Regions from separate parts of the Lysinibacillus sp. GJ-1 genome, predicted to be linked through region 2. Evidence: riboswitches for the same ligand, from Rfam matches in the RefSeq annotation. Region 2 holds a riboswitch; each other region holds the start of a gene.

Region 1 (6,837 bases), 1.7 Mb from region 2:
GAAACTAAAGCTACAATTATGGATGGAGCATAGGGCTAGCGAGAATTAAACATCATTATATTGAGAAAGCCGGAAGTACTTTAAATGTACCTTTCAAGCGTTTCATTAGAGCAACAGCTACCAAGTTATATAGTGAAGGCTTTTACCCAAGTATTGGGAAACTCAAAGAGCGACCAACACCACAAAATAGAGAACGAATATTCATTGTCGCACATCTTTAGAGGAACAAGTACCCGAAAAGTATTTCCTAACGGACGAGAAAGTGAAGGTTCTGATAGCAAATCAAAAATAATAATTTAATAATCTTTGGTGGTACACAAAAGAATCATCAAGCATAAAGTCAACGAGAATTAGTATATAATTCTAAAGCAATAATAGGTTCTCTATTAGCATCGGATGCAAAGAACCCAAAACAAATTGTAATTCGTACAGTAGGTAAGCTACCTGGTAAACATGAGCAAAACAATCGTGTGTATCACGTTAAAGGGTTTAGTCCAACCGATACCCAACCCCCTGTACAGAAAATATGTTTACCAATCCTTACACCAGATCGGGTAGAGAAAAGGGAAAATGGTAGACGTGTCAAAGGACCAGACGAACCTATGTTTACAATCACTGTCACAAGATCGTCATGGCGTAGCTATTGGAAGCTACTACAAAAGGATATGATATAGCTCACCCAGGAGATGGTGTAAATTACAGTGTACCTAACTCGAAAACTCGTAGAGGGCGTGTAGGAAAAGGGATTGCGAATACATTAGATACTAGTTGCCAACAAGGAGTGTTAACAGAAGAATTTCGAATTAGAAGGCTGGCACCGAAAGAGTGTTTAAGATTACAGGACTTTCCAGATGAAGCATTTGAGAAAGCTACAACTGTTAACTCATACTCGCAACTATACAAGCAAGCAGGAAATAGTGTAACCATTAATGTAATACAGGCAATTGCGAAAGAATTTTGCTGATCATATATTGCACGGAGAAGGACGAGAGATAATTAAAATGATAAATGAAGAAAAAATAAATTCTAGAATTATTTGGAGGTATAGGAGCACCGAGAAAAGCACTTATCAATTTATGAAGGACTTAATCAAGAAATAACAGATGAAAGCATGTTGTTACAGTATCAGAAACGGATATACGGAAGAGATACATTTACAGGCAACCTAGTTTATAAATCCCAAAAGTATCTTTCAACAATTGCTCGTGTGTCATCCAGGGAAGAGGCTGAATCAATAATTTAGAACATTTGGAAAGCTTTACTGACATGTAATCAATTTTATATGGTGCCTGTTTTATGTAATATCTAAACTAAACTATTAAAATTATCAACCCGAATTTAACACAAGAAGAGCATGTCTTGTTTATTTTTTTCAAAACATGCTCTTTTCTTTGGTTCATATATTCAGACTAATAACATTATTTCAATATACTTTATTTTTAAAATACATTATCTATTCCCATTTATACGCTGCCAAGCAATATTTTTAGCCCCAATTCAGCCCCAAATCGCCCCAAAACAAAGCATTAATATGCTATATCTTGCACAGTTCAAAAATATGAAAAAACCTGTAGAAGGTTGATGTTATGGGATTTCCGTCCTAGCTGTTGTTATACTTTGCATCGTTTTCACAGTATATCATGAAATATGTTCCATAGTCTATAAACATTATGACAGCAACGTTTATCGTTCATTGATTTAGTGATTAGCCCTGTTGCTGCCCCAACTACTTCTAAACTGTTACTAAATAAATATACATTCATACCTCGATTTAATAAGATTGTGCAATGAGTATGTCGTAAACTATGCAAAGTAATTTTGTGAAGTGAAGTTTAAGCAGAAAAGGAGATTTTACCTATTAACTGAGGAATTGGAACAACAAACGTTATCTCTGTTTTAAATGAATTGTAATGGAGGATATCACAGATTGTAACTTGATACACTTAATTAAACCAAAATTGGTGAGAATTATTGATAAAGTTAGTTATTTGGCAATTTGCCCTATAAGTAAATATAAAAAAGCCCCGTTTCTCGCATTAAAATTGAGAAATTAGGCTTTTCTCGTAACTCTAGAAAAGCGCACGATTGTGGAAAATCATAACCATATTTCTTCTTAAACTAAAGCCTTCGTTCGTTTAAAAAGAAAGGCAAATCTATAAAGAATAGTACATAATTATGATACGGTTCACCTTAATATAGTTAGTTTCCATTATATATATATATATGTGTTTACCAGCGATTCATCGCTATTTTCACCAAGACAATGTATAATAAGAAAAGCAGAAGAAGAATTCATTTTTCCTCTAGTGAAAAAAAGAGGTGCACTCACTTGAAACAATTTGAAACAGCATTACCTGAGCAGTATGAAACATTAAAAAAACAGGCCTATTATACGTCTAGCTGGCGAGAGCGTTTAGCCGCAGTCGAAATATTATCGGCTTATCAACATGACAAAATCATAGATATATTAAAAAATCGTATGGAACATGATACTGTCAACAAGGTCCAATTAGCAGCCTATGAAGCACTTGTGGCGCTTGGCGAGGACGTAGAGAAACCATCACCTGCACGTTTTGATATTATCAAAGGAACAGACAAAATTTTCCTACGGGTTAAAAAGAGCTTGCCAAAGGACCATACAGTGGCAGATTTTGCGGATAAACTAAAACGTATGCGTTTAGATGTCTTTGATGCGTATGAAGGCGACAAAGGTGCAGAATTTATGAACTGGTTAGAGGAACGTTGGGCAAAATTGTAACAATAGTTTTACGACTTATGAAAGCAAGTCATTCTCTCCGATTGTGGAGGGAATGGCTTTTTCTTATCTTACGCTGCGGTTCATCGAAACTAATATTAAATTGAATTACTTCTTCTATTGATTATCCTTCTTATTTAATGATAAAACAAACAACTTATTAACTTAACCTGCTCCTTTATTTTAAGTAAAAATCTGCACAATTTCTTAGCTCCATAACGATTTTCTTTAAATGTGTTACTCAAGAAAATGGCCCGATTGCAGAACAAGAACAATCCTGTCTATCAACCTCTGTTCCAAAACTTGTAATAATCGTTTACATAACAACTGAAAAAAGCATTAACAAGGGTAGGAACAATCCTTATAGTTAATGCATTTATGAATCATTTATAGCTAAACAATGACATGATTTGCATAGCGCACTGTTGCAACATAATCCATAATTAAACTAACATCTTTTCTTAAAAATAGATTTCTATGAATTTAAAGCTGAGCCCTGTGTTTTAATGAGTCAGCTTTTGCAGTATAAAGATTTGATTTTATTCTAATAATACATTATTGAACAATTAAATCGGTAGTGCTATACTTTAATTTGTAATTTCATACAATAATTGCTAGGAGAGCTGGTGTTGCCAGCTGAGAGTAGAGCCGTAAGCTCATGATCCTTTTACCTGATCTAGATTATGCTGGCGTAGGGAAGCAGATAGGATATTGTCTATTATACAAGTCCTTGTTTCCTTATTGTGGAAGCAAGGGCTTTTTTATCTTTCATTAACGGGCTGTATAACCCTCATCTAAAGATTGAGAGAAGCGAAGAAGAAAGATGGGGGATAACTGCCTGTAAGAGCCGATTGGTTCGACTAACCATCAAGTGGGGATGAAGAAGTCCCGCTTGATGGAAGTTTCACTTTATTTGCTATAACATTTTAATTGAATATTGAAAAGACCACTAGGGGTGCACGGATGTGCTGAGAGAGGAAACTCAACTCTTTGAACCTGATCTAGATCATACTAGCGAAGGGAAGTGGCTTACTTTTTGTACTTCAATGTACAAGATTTATAGCCACTTCTCTATGCTTGAGGGGTGGCTTTTTGTATGGAATTATAATGAAAGGAAGTGAACAACAACTTAATTTCTATTTTAGATATGAAAGAATAGGATGATTTAAGAAATGAATAAAAAAATAGCGCTCCATATCATTACAGATGGCCAGCATTCACTACATGAAGTGGTCCATTTTGTAACTAAGTTTGAACCCTATATAAGCTATTTGCATATTCGTGAGCCAAGTTGCACTGCTTCTGAACTCTTTGATTGTATAAGAAAATTAAAATATGCAGGCTTTCCATTACAAAAGATTGTGATTAATGATCGAATCGATGTTGCACTTGCTGCGGATGTTTCTCATGTGCAAATAGGTTATCGTAGTATTCCTGTAGCTATCGCAAGTGAGAAGTTCTCAAATCTTAAAATTGGTGCATCTATTCACTCTCTTGAAGAGGCTACAAATACAAAAGTAGATTGGTTACTCTATGGACATATTTTTGATACAGAAAGTAAGAAAGGAATCGCTTGTCGTGGAACAAAATTATTACAACAGCTTGTAAGCACTGTATCTATTCCTGTGATTGCTATCGGTGGAATCACTCCGCAAAATACAAAAGAAGTATGTGCGTCAGGAGTTTCAGGAATTGCAGTGATGTCAGGAATTTGGCAGGCAAATGACCCTATTGAAAAGGTAAAAGAATATGCTCGTCAACTTAAGGAGTGGGAAGATGAAAAGTTTCGATAGTATGATCATCATCGGTAGTACAATCGCACATTGACTTGCTGAACGCGTTTTACACGTAGTAATTCTTGAGAAAAAGGTAATTGCAGAGGGTGCTTCACATGTAGCTGCTGGATTACTAGGGGTTCAGCACAATGGGATGACGATCTTTTGTATGAAATGGTAAGAAAAAGTCGAACATTATTTCCAAAAGTAGCCGAAAAAATCCGTGCAAAAACAGGTATTGATATAGGGTACAAAGTGAAAGGAATATACAGGATTGCAAATTCAGAAGAAGAATTTGAACGTATCAACAAATTCGCTTTTGGCAAGTATCAGCTGGAGAAGAAACATTGTTGCTTTTTTCAGAAGAATTAAGAAATTTTGAACCAAATGGAAGTGATTTCCTTAAAAAGTAATTGCCCATTACTTAATGCTCCTATATTTTTAAAACGATTTTATATTGTATCAAAACGTTATAGTAAATACGTCACTGGTGCAACGATAGAGCCAAATTCATATCAAGAGATGTTAAAGCAATGAGTATTGTAGACATATTACAAAAGGCATTTTCTATTGTTTCAGCCCTACAAGATGCGAGTTGGGACCGAACATGGGCAGGATTTCGAAATGGAGGCAGAAGTTATATGGAAGTACATTCGACAATTCAAGGGCAATTTGTATCAACAGGACATTATCGTTATAGCATATTGCTAAGCCCATTCGTAGGAGAATATATGTCAGATTTAATGGTGAAACACTATGTTTATTAATGGAAATAGGATGGAAGTTCCAGACCATGTGAAAACAATTGAGAGCTTATTGATTCACTTAGGGCTTCAGGAAAAAATAGTTGTTGTCGAACAAAACGGCGTAATTTTGAAAAAAGAAAATTATTCGACAGTGGTTAAGTCTACTGATTCTATTGAGATTGTTACATTTGTCGGAGGGGGTTAACATGTATCAAATTGGACCATATACATTTACTTCAAGATTATTACTAGGAACAGGGAAATTTTCAGATTTTGATATTCAAAAAGGAGCAATAGAAGCATCAGAAGCTGAAATTTTAACATTTGCTGTGCGTCGTATGAATATTTTTGAACCATCCCAGCCTAATTTGCTAGATAAAATAGATTTATCAAACTATCGATTATTACCAAATACTGCTGGTGCGAAAACAGCTGAGGAAGCAGTACGTATTGCTAAACTAGCAAAAGCATCTGGGTTATGCGATATGGTGAAAGTTGAAATAATCGGGTGTGATGATACATTATTGCCTGATCCATTAGAAACATATCGTGCATGTGAAATGCTTTTAGCAAAAGGGTTTATTGTACTACCGTATACTTCAGATGATGTCGTTCTTACTCGGAAATTACAAGAACTTGGGGTTCATGCCATTATGCCAGGTGCGTCGCCAATTGGTTCAGGACAAGGAATTTTAAATCCATATAATTTACAAGTTATCATTGAACAAGCGACAGTACCTGTTATTGTAGACGCAGGTATAGGTACTCCGTCTGATGCAGCACTTGCTCTTGAACTAGGTGCGGATGCAGTCTTGCTAAATTCAGCAGTTTCTGGTGCGAAGAATCCAGTGCAGATGGCAGAAGCTATGAAACTAGCAATTCATGCAGGTAGACTAGGTTTTGAAGCAGGAATTATAGAGAAAAAAGAGCGGGCTCAAGCTAGTAGTCCTTCACAGGGGATGAGTATTATTGATTAATCGCTATTCAAGACAAGAACTATTTTCATTTATAGGACAAGTTGAAAAAAATTCAACAAAAACACGTACTTATTGTTGGAGCAGGAGCATTAGGTAGTAGCAATGCCGAAATACTTGTACGTGCTGGAATAGGTAAGTTATCCATAGTGGACCGAGATTATGTAGATTGGTCAAATTTACAACGCCAACAACTATACAGTGAAGAAGATGTGTTTCAACATTTGCCAAAAGCTGTTGCTGCAAAACAAAGATTAGAGAAAATTAATCGTGATGTGCTGATTGAAGCGTTTGTTCTAGACATTTCGTCATCTGAACTTTTTGCGTTTCAAGATGTAGATCTAATCATCGATGCAACAGATAATTTTGAAACACGTTTCTTACTAAATGATTTTGCAGTCAAGTATGAAATTCCATGGATTTACGGAGCATGTGTAGGTAGCTATGGTATTACATATACCATTTTGCCGCATGAAACACCTTGCCTACACTGTTTGATGGAAATCATTCCTTTATTCGGAGGGACAACTTGTGATACTGTAGGAATTATTGCACCTACAGTTACGCAAGTTGTGTCACATCAAATG
Region 2 (6,837 bases):
CGCTACAGACTAAGGAACAACAATGGATTACCAGTCAGGCAAGTATTTTAGCAGCCAAGTTAAAAGATGGCGATGCTTGTCCAGTTTGTGGCAGTACAACACACCAATTAACACATAGTGAGCCACTAGCAGTCGTGGATGAAGTGGAGCTGGAAACAATCCGCGCGACAGCTCATGCAAATGAGAGAAATTATTACGAAAAAGAAGCAACAGTCAAAACAACAAAGCAATTGCTTCAAGAGGTGGCTGAACAGGTAGAAGCTAGCCATATATCACTAGCTGATCGAGTAGATCTTACAACTTCATTACAATTCATTGAGCAACAAGTTACTGTTTTAAAAATCGTTAACGATCAACTATCTATCGCACGGACTAAGCTAAAAGAGCAACTGGCAAGAAATGAACAATTACAACACAAACAAGTCCAGTTAGAGCACTATTTTGCCGAGCAGTCGAAAGAATTAATTAAACAGCAAGCAATTGTAGAAGAACAACAAAAGTACATTCCTGAACATGTAAAGTCATTGCAACAATTAAAGCAAACAATGGAAGATATAAAATCGCAAAAGAATGCATTACAAGCAGCATGGAACGCGAGCCAGCATAATCTACAAGCAACAAAAGAAGCGTCACATAAAGCAGCTATAGCAGAAGAACTGGCAAAAAAAGCCTATGAGGAATTGCAAAACAAACTGAATGAAAAACGAGAACAATTTGTCACAAGCATGAACAATGTAGGTTTTACAACATATGAAGCATATGCGGCGGCAAAGCGAAGTGTTGTACAAATCGAGGAATTACGTAAAGCGTGCCGGGATTACGCTTTACAACAGCACTCTTTACAGCAACAAATCTTAGATGGAGCACAACATCTTGAAGGAAAAGAGAAGCAAAATTTAACGATATTAGAAGACAAGCTTGAGATGCTGCGAGCTACATCTGAAGAAGCATTTAAAATATTGCAACAGACGAAAAATTATGCAACAGCATGTGCTGACTTTATTGTTAAAGTTGATGAAACGGCGAGGGAAATGCGGATACTCGAAAAAGAAGCTGGCCGTGTAAAAGAACTTTACACCGTGTTGAATGGTCAAAATCCCAAGAAATTGTCATTTGAGCGTTATATTCAAATCAATTATTTAGATAAGATTACAGCAGCAGCCAATCTTCGTTTATTCCATTTATCAAATGGACAGTTTGAATTGCGGCGCTCTGATCGCTTGGAGAAGCATGCCAAGCAAAGTGGGTTAGGGTTAGATGTGTATGATGCTTATACGGACCAATTAAGAGATGTAAAAACATTATCTGGTGGGGAGAAGTTTAATGCATCATTAAGTCTTGCATTAGGTATGGCAGATGTTATTCAAAGCTTCCAAGGAAATATTCAGATTGAAACGATGTTTATCGACGAGGGCTTTGGTTCTTTAGATGAGGAAGCGTTAAATAAAGCAATTGATACGTTAATTGATTTACAAGATTCAGGAAGAATGATTGGTGTTATTTCACATGTAGCCGAGTTAAAAGCCGCAATGCCAGCCGTTTTACATGTTGAAAAAACGTTAAGTGGGCATAGTACAACACACTTTGAAGTAAAGTAGTGCCAGTCACCCAAACAATTCTAAATAAAACCCACTTGCACTGTGTGGTGTAAGTGGGTTTTGTGTGCCAGTCACTCAAACAATTAAAAGAAGTCAGTGCACCTATTTTCTGCGTGTTGATACGTAAGGTGTTGTCCCTTTTTTTGCAGCAACTACTTTTTTGACAATAGGAATGACAATAGGTGCAAATTTTATAGCGGTTTTCACTACTTTTGATACTTTCATGAATACGACATCTCCTTAGTACTAAATTTTAACGTATAACTCGTACAGCTTGCACAATATTCCAAATAACAATACCTAATGATACGAGTAAATAAATTGCAAATGAAGCAAACCAAATGATAATGAATGTATTCCCATTTGAAGAAGGATCAAACGTGTTCAATGACATTGAAGAAAATATAGAGATAGCAAAGAAAATGATACCCAAGACTAACGGAATCAAGTGAGAAATAAGTGCTCGAATGGAATGTCTTTTGACTTCACTATCTTTTGAAACAAAGTAAACGACTAATGGAACGACAAATGGTGCAATAAAAACACTGAGATAACTAAACGCAGATAAAACTTTTTGATTCTCCATAATTGTTCCTCCCTTTTTAATATTTACGCATAGAAAGCGTAAAAGTTTCAAAAAAATAATTGAGGAAAAGGTTGTAATACCAAAGGTGTTTGCGTACAATGAGGGTGTTCAATAAAAATGAGATGTAACGACCACAAGGGGAGCTGATGATGTCAGCTGAGACTGGGCACGTAATGCCTTTACTCTTTGAACCTGTAAGTTAACACTTGCGTAGGGATGTGGATAGAAACCGACACTTTTACGATGTGAGGCTCTGTCCTGGCATCGTTTTTTTATGCCGGATTGAGGTGCACATCCAAATAATTGTTTTCTATTCCTGCTCTTGTATCCTACATCGGAACAAAGGAGAGAATAATAGTATGGACAAAAAAAGATTACTCATGCTGGTGGAGATTGCAATTTTTGCAGCGGTAGGGCTTGTGCTCGATCAAGTTTCTTTTAAAGTATGGGCACAAGGTGGCTCGGTAAGTTTAGTCATGATACCAATTATTTTAATGGCATTTCGTTGGGGTCTTTTGTCAGGGCTTACAACAGGTCTATTAATTGGTGTGCTACAAACAATGTTTGGTGCTTATATTGTGCATTGGCTTCAAGGATTACTAGATTATGGGGTAGCCTTTACTGTAGTAGGTTTAGCGGCAATCGTTCGTGAACCTGTATTAAAAGCCGCAACAGCACTCAACAAAAAGAAAATGGCTCTGTACATAGTGATGGGAACAGTGTTAGCTGGTTTTTTACGCTATCTTGCACACACGATTGCAGGTGCAGTATTCTTTGCGGAGTATGCGGGCGATCAAAATGCATGGATTTATTCAATTATTTATAATGGAACATATATGCTACCAGCAACTATTTTAACAGCTATTGTCGGTGTTCTATTATTTACAGCAGCGCCACAATTAATGCAACGAAAATTATAAATGAATGGAAATAGTATGCTAAGAATCACTTAGTATACTATTTTTTTTATATCGAGAACAATCAGTTTAAATGAACTGTAGAGAAAGGCTGTTTTAATGTCTAAAGACTTTTAAAATCGTCTGTTTTTTCTATGAGTAGCACTTATGAAATTCTATTGGCATAGAATAATTAAAGCTTTTGGCGTTATGCACATAAAAAGTTATGTTATATTAAAGAGTAGATATTAGATGAAAGGGACGTTAAAAATGATTGTAAAAACCCAAGAAGAAATTGAAGCCTTTAAAAAAATTGGTCGCATTTGTGCGGAAATTCGTGAGGCGATGAAAGCAGCTACAAAACCTGGTGTGACAACACTTGAATTAGATGAAATTGCAGGACGCATGTTTGCTGAAGCAGGAGCTATTTCAGGTCCTAAGGGAGAGTATGATTTCCCAGGCTACACTTGTATTAGTGTCAATGAAGAAGTTGCCCATGGTATTCCAGGACAACGTATTATTAAAGAGGGAGATATTGTTAATATTGATGTATCTGGCTCTTTAAATGGTTACTTTGCAGATACAGGTATTTCTTTTGTAGTAGGCGAAGGTTATGAGGATAAAGAAAAACTTTGCCGCGTAGCAAAAAGCGCTTTTGATCGTGCAATGACAAAAGTAAAAGCTGGTTCGAAATTAAACCAAATTGGGAAAGCGGTAGAGCGTGAGGCTTATGCCAATGACTTAACAGTTATTATGAACTTAACGGGTCATGGATTAGGTCGTTCATTGCATGATGAACCAAACCACATTTTAAACTATTATGATGCGTGGGATTCAACAATTATGAAAGAAGGCATGGTGTTAGCTGTAGAGCCATTTATTTCAGCAAAAGCAGAGCATATCGTTGAAGCTGGTGATGGCTGGACATTTATCACGCCTGATAAATCTTTAGTTGCCCAAATTGAGCATTCGATTATTGTAACAAAAGACAAACCAATCATTTTAACTTCATTAGATGAGCAATAAGACGAAATAAAAAACCTGCTTACCGATTTATTTTTGGTAAGCAGGTTTTTTTTTGACGAATAGAATACCAACAACAAGTACCCCACATAAAAATAAGGCTGCTGTCGTCACAAGCAACTCGTCAAGATGATTATGAAATGCAATGCCAACGAATGCCCAAATGAAAACGCTAGGATAGACAATATCAAAATGATGATAACGTATATGTAAGGCAATCACGACACCAATTGTCAGTAAAATAACTGCCCAAAGTGGATTGCTAAGACCAAAGCCATTCCATTCATAAGAAGTTAACGTAAAACTCGTATTTGTCATCAATAAAAATGTAGACCAAGCAAAGTAAAGTGAAATCGGAAGGCGGCCAGATAATGCATTATTGGAATGTGAGTACGTATTGTAAAGGAAAAATAAGTATAGTACTAACATTACTGTACAGATGAAAAATACTATGAATAATTCATAATGCCAAAATAAAATAGAAATCGCTTGTAAAATACATACATTGCTAAAGAGAACAGTCTGTTTTATAGTTGTCTTTTTAAAATTCATAACTAACCAATAAGCGAGCAAAATGTAAATGACTATCCATATCATATAACTAATATTAATAGGTGCAAACATTACGGGAAAACGATTTGAGATTTCTAACGAAGATTGACCATTTATTTTTATAAAATAGGATGAAAAGGTTAGGATGAGTGAGACAATATACGTTATTGTCATTAAAATAAACTTAGGCAAGGTTTCCTCTCCCTTCGTGTTAAATTGTATAGGGAAAAGACAAATAAGTATAGGACTGTCACAGAATATCTATTTTATTATAGCGGAAAATCCTTACAATGTATCAAGTGAATTTGTTGAAATTATCTACAATTTACCATTTGGATATGCATCCAAATACTTCTTTAGTACAATAGAAATATCCAATTTGAAGGAGTGGAATTTTAATGACCCAAAATCTAAAAAATCTTGACCTATCGATTGAACTAGATAAAAAAATGTATAAAAAGAAATTAAAAGTACTCCAATATGAAATGTTAAATGCACAGCAATTTTTACTAAATAATAAAATCGGACTTATTCTAGTATTTGAAGGAATGGATGCTGCTGGTAAGGGAGGCGCCATTAAACGTCTTATTGAACGGGTAGACCCTAGGGGTTACGTTGTTCATCCAATTTCAGCACCACAGCCTCACGAATTACGCTATAACTACTTGCAACGTTTTTGGAGAAAATTACCGCAGCATGGTCAGATTGCCATTTTCGACCGCTCTTGGTATGGACGAGTGCTAGTAGAGCGTATCGAAGGATTTGCAAATAAGGAAGAATGGTCTCGCGCGTATGAGGAGATTAACAACTTTGAGAAGATTTTAACGGCTGGAGACTACATTGTTATAAAATTCTGGTTACATGTGTCAGACGAAGAGCAATTGAAGCGCTTTAATGAGCGTGCGCAAGATCCATATAAATCATGGAAGTTAACAGATGAGGACTGGAGAAATCGCGAAAAAACACCAGAATATATCGCAGCAGCGAATGATATGTTTGAAAAAACAGACAAGAAAAATGCGCCATGGGTTTTGGTAGCAGGAAACGATAAAAAACATGCACGTGTACAAGTGCTACAAGAAACGCTTGCACATATTGAACGCGAGGCGCAAAAGCGTGGTTTACATTTAACAAATGTTTTAGACAAGTCCCAATTAGAGGATGCAGAATCATCTAGTATGGAACTGTTAGAAATCCAATCAAAAGAACAAGTGAAAAATAAATAAATAATATGATTGATGCTGTGATAACAAGACAGGAGCTGTTTTGGTTGTAGCAGCATCTTTTTTTACATACAATGAACATGTACTGACAATTATCGGAAGGCTTGTGGAGAGAAATGGTGCTAAAAATTTGGAATTTATTAAGGAAAAAGGGTGGAAATGTGGTCTCGATTCAGGGGGAGAAATGCTACGTTCGCACATTCCAAGAAAAAGATGCACAAAGTTTAACGGGTCTTGTAAGTCGAAACAAATATTTTTGGTCTACATATGAACCGTTACAGCGACCTGAATACTATACAGTTGATGCACAGTATAAAAAAATTCAAGAAAGTTTATATTTAATGAGCTCAAAGAGAGAATTTACTTTCGGCATATATGAGCAAGGTACAAATAATTTAATAGGTCACATCGCGTTGTATGCTATCAAACGTTTACCGTATTCAAGTGCCTTTGTTGGTTATGCGATGGATGAAATCTATATAGGAAAAGGAATTGTAACAGAAGCAGTAGAATTGGTTGTACAATTTGCCTTTGAACAAATAGGGCTACATCGTGTGGAGGCGTATGTATCGACTGAAAATAACGCTTCGATTCGGGTGTTGGAGAAATCAGGATTTCAACGAGAAGGCTTATTAAGAAAATTATTGTATATCAATGGACAATGGGTAGATCATTATATGTATGCTCGCCTAGAGCCATCATCATGAATACACAACGAGTTATAATAAAGTGCAAAAAGTGTTAGATGACTGCTATCAATCTAACACTTTTTTGCTGCGCCATTGTTGTCCGCTTCGGCTGTGCTTTCCGCTCAGCACAGTAACCCACAACCCTCTGCTTGCGCGCAGAATGCCCTCGTCTTACGCAGTGTGCGTTCTGGGCAGGAGTCACCGCCTATGCTACCAACAATTAATGCTTACTTCTAATTAAAGAATGAATAGCTAAGGTTTCGTTAATTG
Region 3 (6,837 bases), 820 kb from region 2:
TTGCTTATACATTAGTAACTAGCGCTACTCTACATAATCAGAGTGTCGATGATTCAGAAAAGGCAACGTTGCAAAATGCGGAGTTATCTGCTGCAAAAATGAGCGAACGGTTTAAAAAAGCCAATGATACATTACAAACAACAAAACGTATTGTTGAAGCAATGGAAAAAAATGATGCGCTTTCGACAGAAAGTGTAATGGATATACTGAATACGAATTTAACGAATAATAATGATTTACTTGGTGTAGGAGCCGTTATAGAAAATGGTGCGGTAAAAGTAGGACCAACTACTGATACGGCATTAATTGATGTGAAAAATCGCTTTATCCCTTATCTAACTAAAGATGGCAACCAAATCAACACAGATCCTATAGAAGGAATTGATGACCCGAAAGCGGAGGATGATTGGTATCGGATACCAAAAGGAGAAGGGCGTGCTGTATTAACAGAGCCGTATGATTATAATGTGAACGGTAAAACTGTCTCGATGACGACTATTGCTGTGCCACTGTATAACGCTTCTGGTACATATTTTGGCGTATTAACAGCTGATTTATCTATCGATTTTTTAAAGGAATTAGCTGACTCTATACAGCCTGATGGTGGTTATGCAGGCATTATTACAGATCAAGGCATGTTAACGGTCAATAGTATTAACGAAAAGTTAGATGGGACAAATATGCAGGATGCGGTTGATTGGACAAGTATTAGACAATCTATGGATGAAGGAAAAGCGGACAGTCTATATGTAGACTCGAAGCAGCTTGGGGAAAAATCATTTAATGCTTTTGCTCCAATGATGTTAGAGAATATCGATGAAGTATGGTCAGTGCAATTAGTTTTACCTAATTCTAAAATATTAGAAACATATAATAAAATCCTTGTCTTCACGATTGTATCAGCAATTATTATGGTAATTTTAATGGCCGCTGCTAGTGCGATGTTTATATTTAAGCAGTTGAAGCCTTTAAAGGTTTTACGTACATCGATTGAAACAGCAGCAGAAGGCGATTTAACGAAAAAGATAGATGATAAATTTATAAAAGCCGATGAAATTGGTGCTGTTGCATTAGCTTATAATAATATGCTGGATAAGACGAATGATGCCATACATACGGTATTAAATTCTTCAACATTGCTCAATCAATCATCCGACCATGTTCATGAAGCCTTTAATGAAATTGTAGCATCAAGTCAGGAAGTATCTGTCGCAATTAACGAAATAGCGCAAGGTGCATCAAAACAATCAGAGGATACAGAAGAAACGAATTATCGAATGATTGACTTATCTGACCAAATTGACGCCATTACAAGGTTGTCAAAGCAAATGGACGAGCTGTCAATCAAAACACAAACTTCTACAGAGCAGGGCATGAAAGAAGTGGAAAGTTTACGTGACCGAAATGCGGAAACGAATGAAATGAATGGACGTATCCAACGTCAAATGGAATCTTTGTCTAGCAATATTAACAATATCAATCAAATTATTGCATCTATTCAAGGAATAACAGAGCAAACGAATCTATTAGCACTGAATGCAAGTATAGAAGCTGCTCGAGCGGGAGAACACGGCAAAGGCTTTGCAGTAGTAGCAGAGGAAGTGCGTAAACTGGCAGAGCAGTCTAAAAACGAAACAGAAGTTATTAAACAAACGGTCTCTAGCATTCTAGCAGATTCAAAGCAAACGGTATCCGTTATTGCTTCCAATGCAAGCTTAATGCAAGCGCAAAATGAATCGGTACAAAATACAGAGTTAGCTTTTAAGGATAATAACGAGCTATCTCAATCAATTGCAACAGCAATTAATGAACTATTGTCAGAGCTTTCACAAATGTTGGAGCAAAAGGACCAAGCCATTACGGCGATTCAAAGTATTTCTGCCGTTTCAGAGGAAACTGCTGCTTCTGCAGAACAGGTGAGTGCATCAGCCGCAGACCAACAGGCAGAAATGGAAAAGGTCGCAGAATCTATCAACAACATGAACCAAATTTCTAAAGAACTCCAAGAGGTCGTGAATCGATTTAAACTTGCTTAATAAAGAGAGATGGAAATACCCGCGAAGTAGAGAGGTTTACCCGCGGAGCAGGGAGATTTACCCGCGAAGCAAGGAGGTTTACCCGCGAAGCAGGGAGGTTTATCCGCGAAACAAGGTGAAATACCCGCGAAGCAAAGAGGTTTACCCGCGGAGCAGGGAGATTTACCCGCGAAGCAAGGAGGTTTACCCGCGAAGCAGGGAGATTTACCCGCGAAACAGGGTGATACCCGTGAAGCATAGAGGTTTACCCGCGGAGTAGGGTGATACCCGTGGAGCAGAGAGATTTACCCGCGAAATAGAGTGAAATATCCGCGGAACAGGGAGATTTACCCGCGAAACAGGGTGATATCCGCGGAGCAAGGTGATTTACCCGCGGAGCAGGGAGATTTACCCGCGAAGCAAGGTGATTTACCCGCGGAACAAGGTGAAATACCCGCGGAGCAGCGTGATATCCGCGGAGCAAAGTGGTTTACCCGCGGAGCAAGATGAAATACCCGCGAAGCAGGGAGGTTTACCCGCGGAGCAGAGAGATTTACCCGCGAAGCAGGGAGGTTTACCCGCGGAGCAGAGAGATTTACCCGCGAAACAGGGTGATACCCGCGGAGCAAGGTGATTTCCCCGCGAAGCAGAGAGGTTTATCCGCGAAACAAGGTGAAATACCCGCGAAGCAGGGTGATATCCGCGGAGCAAAGTGGTTTACCCGCGGAGCAAGATGAAATACCCGCGAAGCAGGGAGGTTTACCCGCGGAGCAGAGAGATTTCCCCGCGGAGCAGGGAGATTTCCCCGCGGAGCAGGGCGATTTATCCGGGAAATAGGGAGGTTTACCCGCGAAGCAGAGTGATTTACCCGTGAAGCAGGGTGATACCCGTGAAGCAAAGAGATTTACCCGCGAAGCAAGATTAAATACCCCAAAGCAAAGCAAAAACCTACAAACATAAAAAGGAGCTGTCCTAGCAAGGGGCAGTTCTTTTTTATGTAAACTTATACTAGCGGGGGAGCATTGACCCATGTCGTGAACAGTTTTACTATAGAAAGAGATGAAAGGGGGTCACCTCCATGATGTATCTCGGTATGATTTTCTTTAAAATAGTTGCCCCTATTTTAGTGTTGCTTGTACTTGGTGCATTTTTACAAAAGAAATTTTCTTTTAATTTAAAAGCATTATCTCAGCTCATTACGTATTGTTTTATGCCAGCTGCGGTATTTGTGAATTTATATGAAACAAGTGTGGAGTTATCAGTGCTGGGGGAAGTGGCATTATTTATTGTGCTCTTTATCGGCAGTCAAATGGTGCTTAGTCATTTTTTAGCGAAGGGGCTTGGTCTAGCGAAAACAGAGACGGCAGTGTTTAAAAATAGTGTTGTCCTAATTAACTCCGGCAACTATGGTATTCCAGTTGCACAAATGATTTTTGCAACGCAGCCCATTGGGGTGGCAATCCAAGTGATTCTCGTTATTTTTCAAAATATGACGACCTATACATATGGTTTATATAATTTAATCTCTTCGACTAAATCAGGGATGGCGATCATAAAGGACTTCCTGAAAATGCCTATTATTCATGCCCTTATAATAGGCGTGGCAATGAATTTTTTTAATATTGGCATTCCACAATTTATCCGTATTCCAATTGACCACGTAGCTGATGGCTTTATTGCCGTAGCGCTTATTACACTGGGTGCACAACTATCACAGCTTGAAATCAAGTCCATGTTCAATAAAACGGTGTTTGTTAGCTGCATTACACGTCTAGTAGTAGTACAGCCGTTGCATTGCTTATTATTTTTGTCCTCGGTTTAGATGGTGTTGTCGCTCAGTCACTCTTCATTGCAAGTGCATTTCCGACCTCACGCAATAGCTCTAGCTTGGCATTAGAATATGATGTTGAGTCGGCAACTGCTGCGCAAACGGTTCTTTTTTCCACGATTGTTAGCTGTCTAACAGTAACAATTGTCATTTATCTAGCAGAACTGCTATTTACGTAATTACTCGAGGATAATAGCAAGATAAATCTAATTATAACTTCCATCTATTAGAAAAATCTGTTACACTATCATCAAACTTAATAGCTATAACTAGGGGAGTCCGATGAGTCGGGCTGAGAGGGAAACGCATAGAGGTTTCTTGACCCTTTGGACCTGATCTGGCTCATACCAGCGTGGGAAAGTTAATGAACATCGCACTCCTAGAATTTTTTGCGATAAATAAACCTTACATGTACAGCCGGATCCAATATTTTTGGATTCGGCTTTTTTATTTGTAATGCTACCTATTGGCGTGAGCTAGATTCGGTCCTTTTTGAAAATTTATGGAAAAGGGAGCGGAATAGTATATGACAACAGTTAGCGAAAAGAACATTACCATTATGACAAGTTTTGACGGAAGTAAAAAAGTATATGTAGAAGGAACACGCCCAGATATTTTAGTACCGATGCGTGAAATTCAGCTAAGCCCAACAACGGGTAGTTTTGGAGAAGAAGATAATGCACCAGTACGTGTTTATGATACGAGCGGTCCTTATACGGATCCAACTTACAAAGTGGATATTACAAAAGGTTTACCTGCATTGCGTAGTGCGTGGATAAAAGAACGTGGAGATGTAGAGGAGTACGAAGGGCGGACGATTAAACCAGAGGATAATGGCTTCCGCAAAGCAGACGACCCTCGTATGAAGGAAAACGTTTTTCCGGAGCTTTCCCGAAAACCATTACGTGCAAAAAAAGGTCGCAACGTGACACAACTGCATTATGCAAGACAAGGGATTATTACCCCGGAAATGGAATTTGTAGCGATTCGTGAACATGTAGAACCAGAATTTGTACGTGCAGAAATTGCTGCAGGACGTGCCATTATGCCATCCAATATTAATCATCCAGAGGCAGAGCCGATGATTATTGGCCGAAACTTTCATGTCAAAATTAATGCCAATATTGGTAATTCGGCTGTTTCTTCCTCTATAGCAGAGGAAGTTGAAAAAATGACATGGGCTACACGATGGGGCGCAGATAATATAATGGACCTATCTACTGGCAAGCATATTCATACAACCCGCGAATGGATTATTCGGAATGCAGCTGTACCTGTAGGAACTGTGCCAATTTATCAGGCACTCGAAAAGGTCAATGGTGTAGCCGAGGATTTAACATGGGAAGTGTATCGTGATACGTTGATCGAGCAAGCTGAACAAGGGGTGGATTACTTTACGATTCATGCAGGCGTGTTGCTTCGTTATGTACCACTCACAGCTAATCGCGTAACGGGCATTGTGTCGCGTGGTGGTTCGATTATGGCGCAATGGTGCCTATTCCATCACCAAGAAAACTTCTTATATACTCATTTTGAAGAAATTTGTGAAATTATGAAAACGTATGATGTTGCTTTTTCATTAGGGGATGGTTTACGCCCAGGTTCAATTGCTGATGCCAATGATGAGGCACAGTTTGCGGAGCTTGATACGTTAGGAGAGTTAACGCAAATTGCATGGAAGCACGATGTACAAGTAATGGTAGAGGGACCTGGGCACGTACCGATGCATCTCATTAAAGAAAATATGGACAAACAATTGGAAGTTTGCAAAGAAGCACCTTTTTACACATTGAGGCCTCTTACAACGGATATCGCGCCAGGCTATGACCATATTACATCTGCCATTGGCGCAGCGATGATTGGCTGGTTTGGCACAGCGATGCTATGTTATGTGACACCGAAGGAACATTTAGGCTTACCAAATCGAGAAGATGTTCGTGTAGGGGTCATTACCTATAAAATTGCGGCACACGCGGCTGACTTAGCGAAAGGGCACCCTGGGGCACAACAAAGAGATGATGCGCTATCCAAAGCGCGATTTGAGTTCCGCTGGCGCGATCAGTTTAACTTATCATTAGACCCAGAACGAGCAGTAGAATACCACGATGAAACATTACCCGCAGAGGGAGCAAAAACAGCCCATTTCTGCTCAATGTGTGGCCCTAAGTTTTGCAGTATGAGAATTTCTCAAGATATTCGTAACTATGCTAAAGAAAAAGATTTAAATACGACAGAAGCTATCCATCAAGGAATGAAGGAAAAGGCTCAAGAGTTTAAAAAAGCTGGTAGCCGATTGTATCAGTAACAAAAGAAATCACCGATAAACCGCGGACAACATCCGATTCACCATAGTAGCAAAAAGTGTTAGATTGACTGCAATCAATCTAACACTTTTTTGTCTTAGCTTTTTAGACTTTAAATTTATTTATATGTGCTTGAAGGGTGGTAGCCCCGTCGTTTAAAGATTGTGCAACAGCATTCATTTCTTGGATGGTGGATGTTTGTTCTTCAATTGCGCTTGAAATCGTTTCGGATTGTTCTGCCACGTTTTTTGCTACCGCAGACATTTCATTGACAGATGCAGCAACCTCTTCAGTACTTGCAGAAATTTGTTGAGTAGAAGCAGAAACGTCTTCTATTTCGGATGCCATATCTTCAATTGCGCCCATAATGCCATTAAATGCGTTTTGCGCATGTTGAATGTATGAAACGCCTTCATCAATATTTTGTACTGTAACGCTCACCGCTTTTTCGACTTCCAATGTATTTTGCTGAATATCATTAATTAAGTTAATGATTTGGTTGGCTGATATTTTGGATTCCTCCGCTAATTTACGTACTTCATCTGCCACGACAGCAAATCCTTGCCCATGTTCGCCAGCCCGCACTGCTTCGATGGCAGCATTCAAAGCTAGTAGGTTGGTCTGATCGGTAATTTCAGTAATGACTTTCGTTATATTTTCAATCTCAGTCGATTGCGTACTTAACTGTTTA

The links. A riboswitch is a leader RNA that binds a small molecule or an ion and turns the genes downstream of it on or off. The one in region 2 is predicted to bind thiamine pyrophosphate.
Region 1: it holds a riboswitch for thiamine pyrophosphate, as region 2 does, so the genes downstream of both, LO754_RS11105 (thiamine phosphate synthase) here and thiT (energy-coupled thiamine transporter ThiT) in region 2, are expected to answer to the same signal.
Region 3: it holds a riboswitch for thiamine pyrophosphate, as region 2 does, so the genes downstream of both, thiC (phosphomethylpyrimidine synthase ThiC) here and thiT (energy-coupled thiamine transporter ThiT) in region 2, are expected to answer to the same signal.

Annotation. Positions count from the first base shown of each region.
Region 1 is NZ_CP088912.1:2,329,995-2,336,831, reverse strand. It holds gene LO754_RS11115 (DNA cytosine methyltransferase) at 644-964, shown strand; gene LO754_RS11110 (HEAT repeat domain-containing protein) at 2,330-2,758, shown strand; TPP riboswitch at 3,362-3,470, shown strand; TPP riboswitch at 3,697-3,795, shown strand; gene LO754_RS11105 (thiamine phosphate synthase) at 3,928-4,548, shown strand; partial or broken gene LO754_RS11100 (FAD-dependent oxidoreductase) at 4,532-5,297, shown strand; gene thiS (sulfur carrier protein ThiS) at 5,287-5,481, shown strand; gene LO754_RS11090 (thiazole synthase) at 5,483-6,253, shown strand; partial or broken gene LO754_RS11085 (ThiF family adenylyltransferase) at 6,246-6,837, shown strand, end outside.
Region 2 is NZ_CP088912.1:4,074,262-4,081,098, reverse strand. It holds gene LO754_RS20380 (AAA family ATPase) at 1-1,598, shown strand, start outside; gene LO754_RS23555 (hypothetical protein) at 1,701-1,823, opposite strand; gene LO754_RS20375 (magnetosome magnetite crystal formation protein family) at 1,852-2,184, opposite strand; TPP riboswitch at 2,311-2,418, shown strand; gene thiT (energy-coupled thiamine transporter ThiT) at 2,544-3,104, shown strand; gene map (type I methionyl aminopeptidase) at 3,351-4,106, shown strand; gene LO754_RS20360 (hypothetical protein) at 4,134-4,847, opposite strand; gene LO754_RS20355 (polyphosphate kinase 2 family protein) at 5,054-5,881, shown strand; gene LO754_RS20350 (GNAT family N-acetyltransferase) at 5,995-6,585, shown strand.
Region 3 is NZ_CP088912.1:201,431-208,267, forward strand. It holds gene LO754_RS00925 (methyl-accepting chemotaxis protein) at 1-2,036, shown strand, start outside; gene LO754_RS00930 (hypothetical protein) at 2,482-2,649, shown strand; partial or broken gene LO754_RS00935 (AEC family transporter) at 3,094-4,022, shown strand; TPP riboswitch at 4,105-4,219, shown strand; gene thiC (phosphomethylpyrimidine synthase ThiC) at 4,370-6,148, shown strand; gene LO754_RS00945 (methyl-accepting chemotaxis protein) at 6,252-6,837, opposite strand, start outside.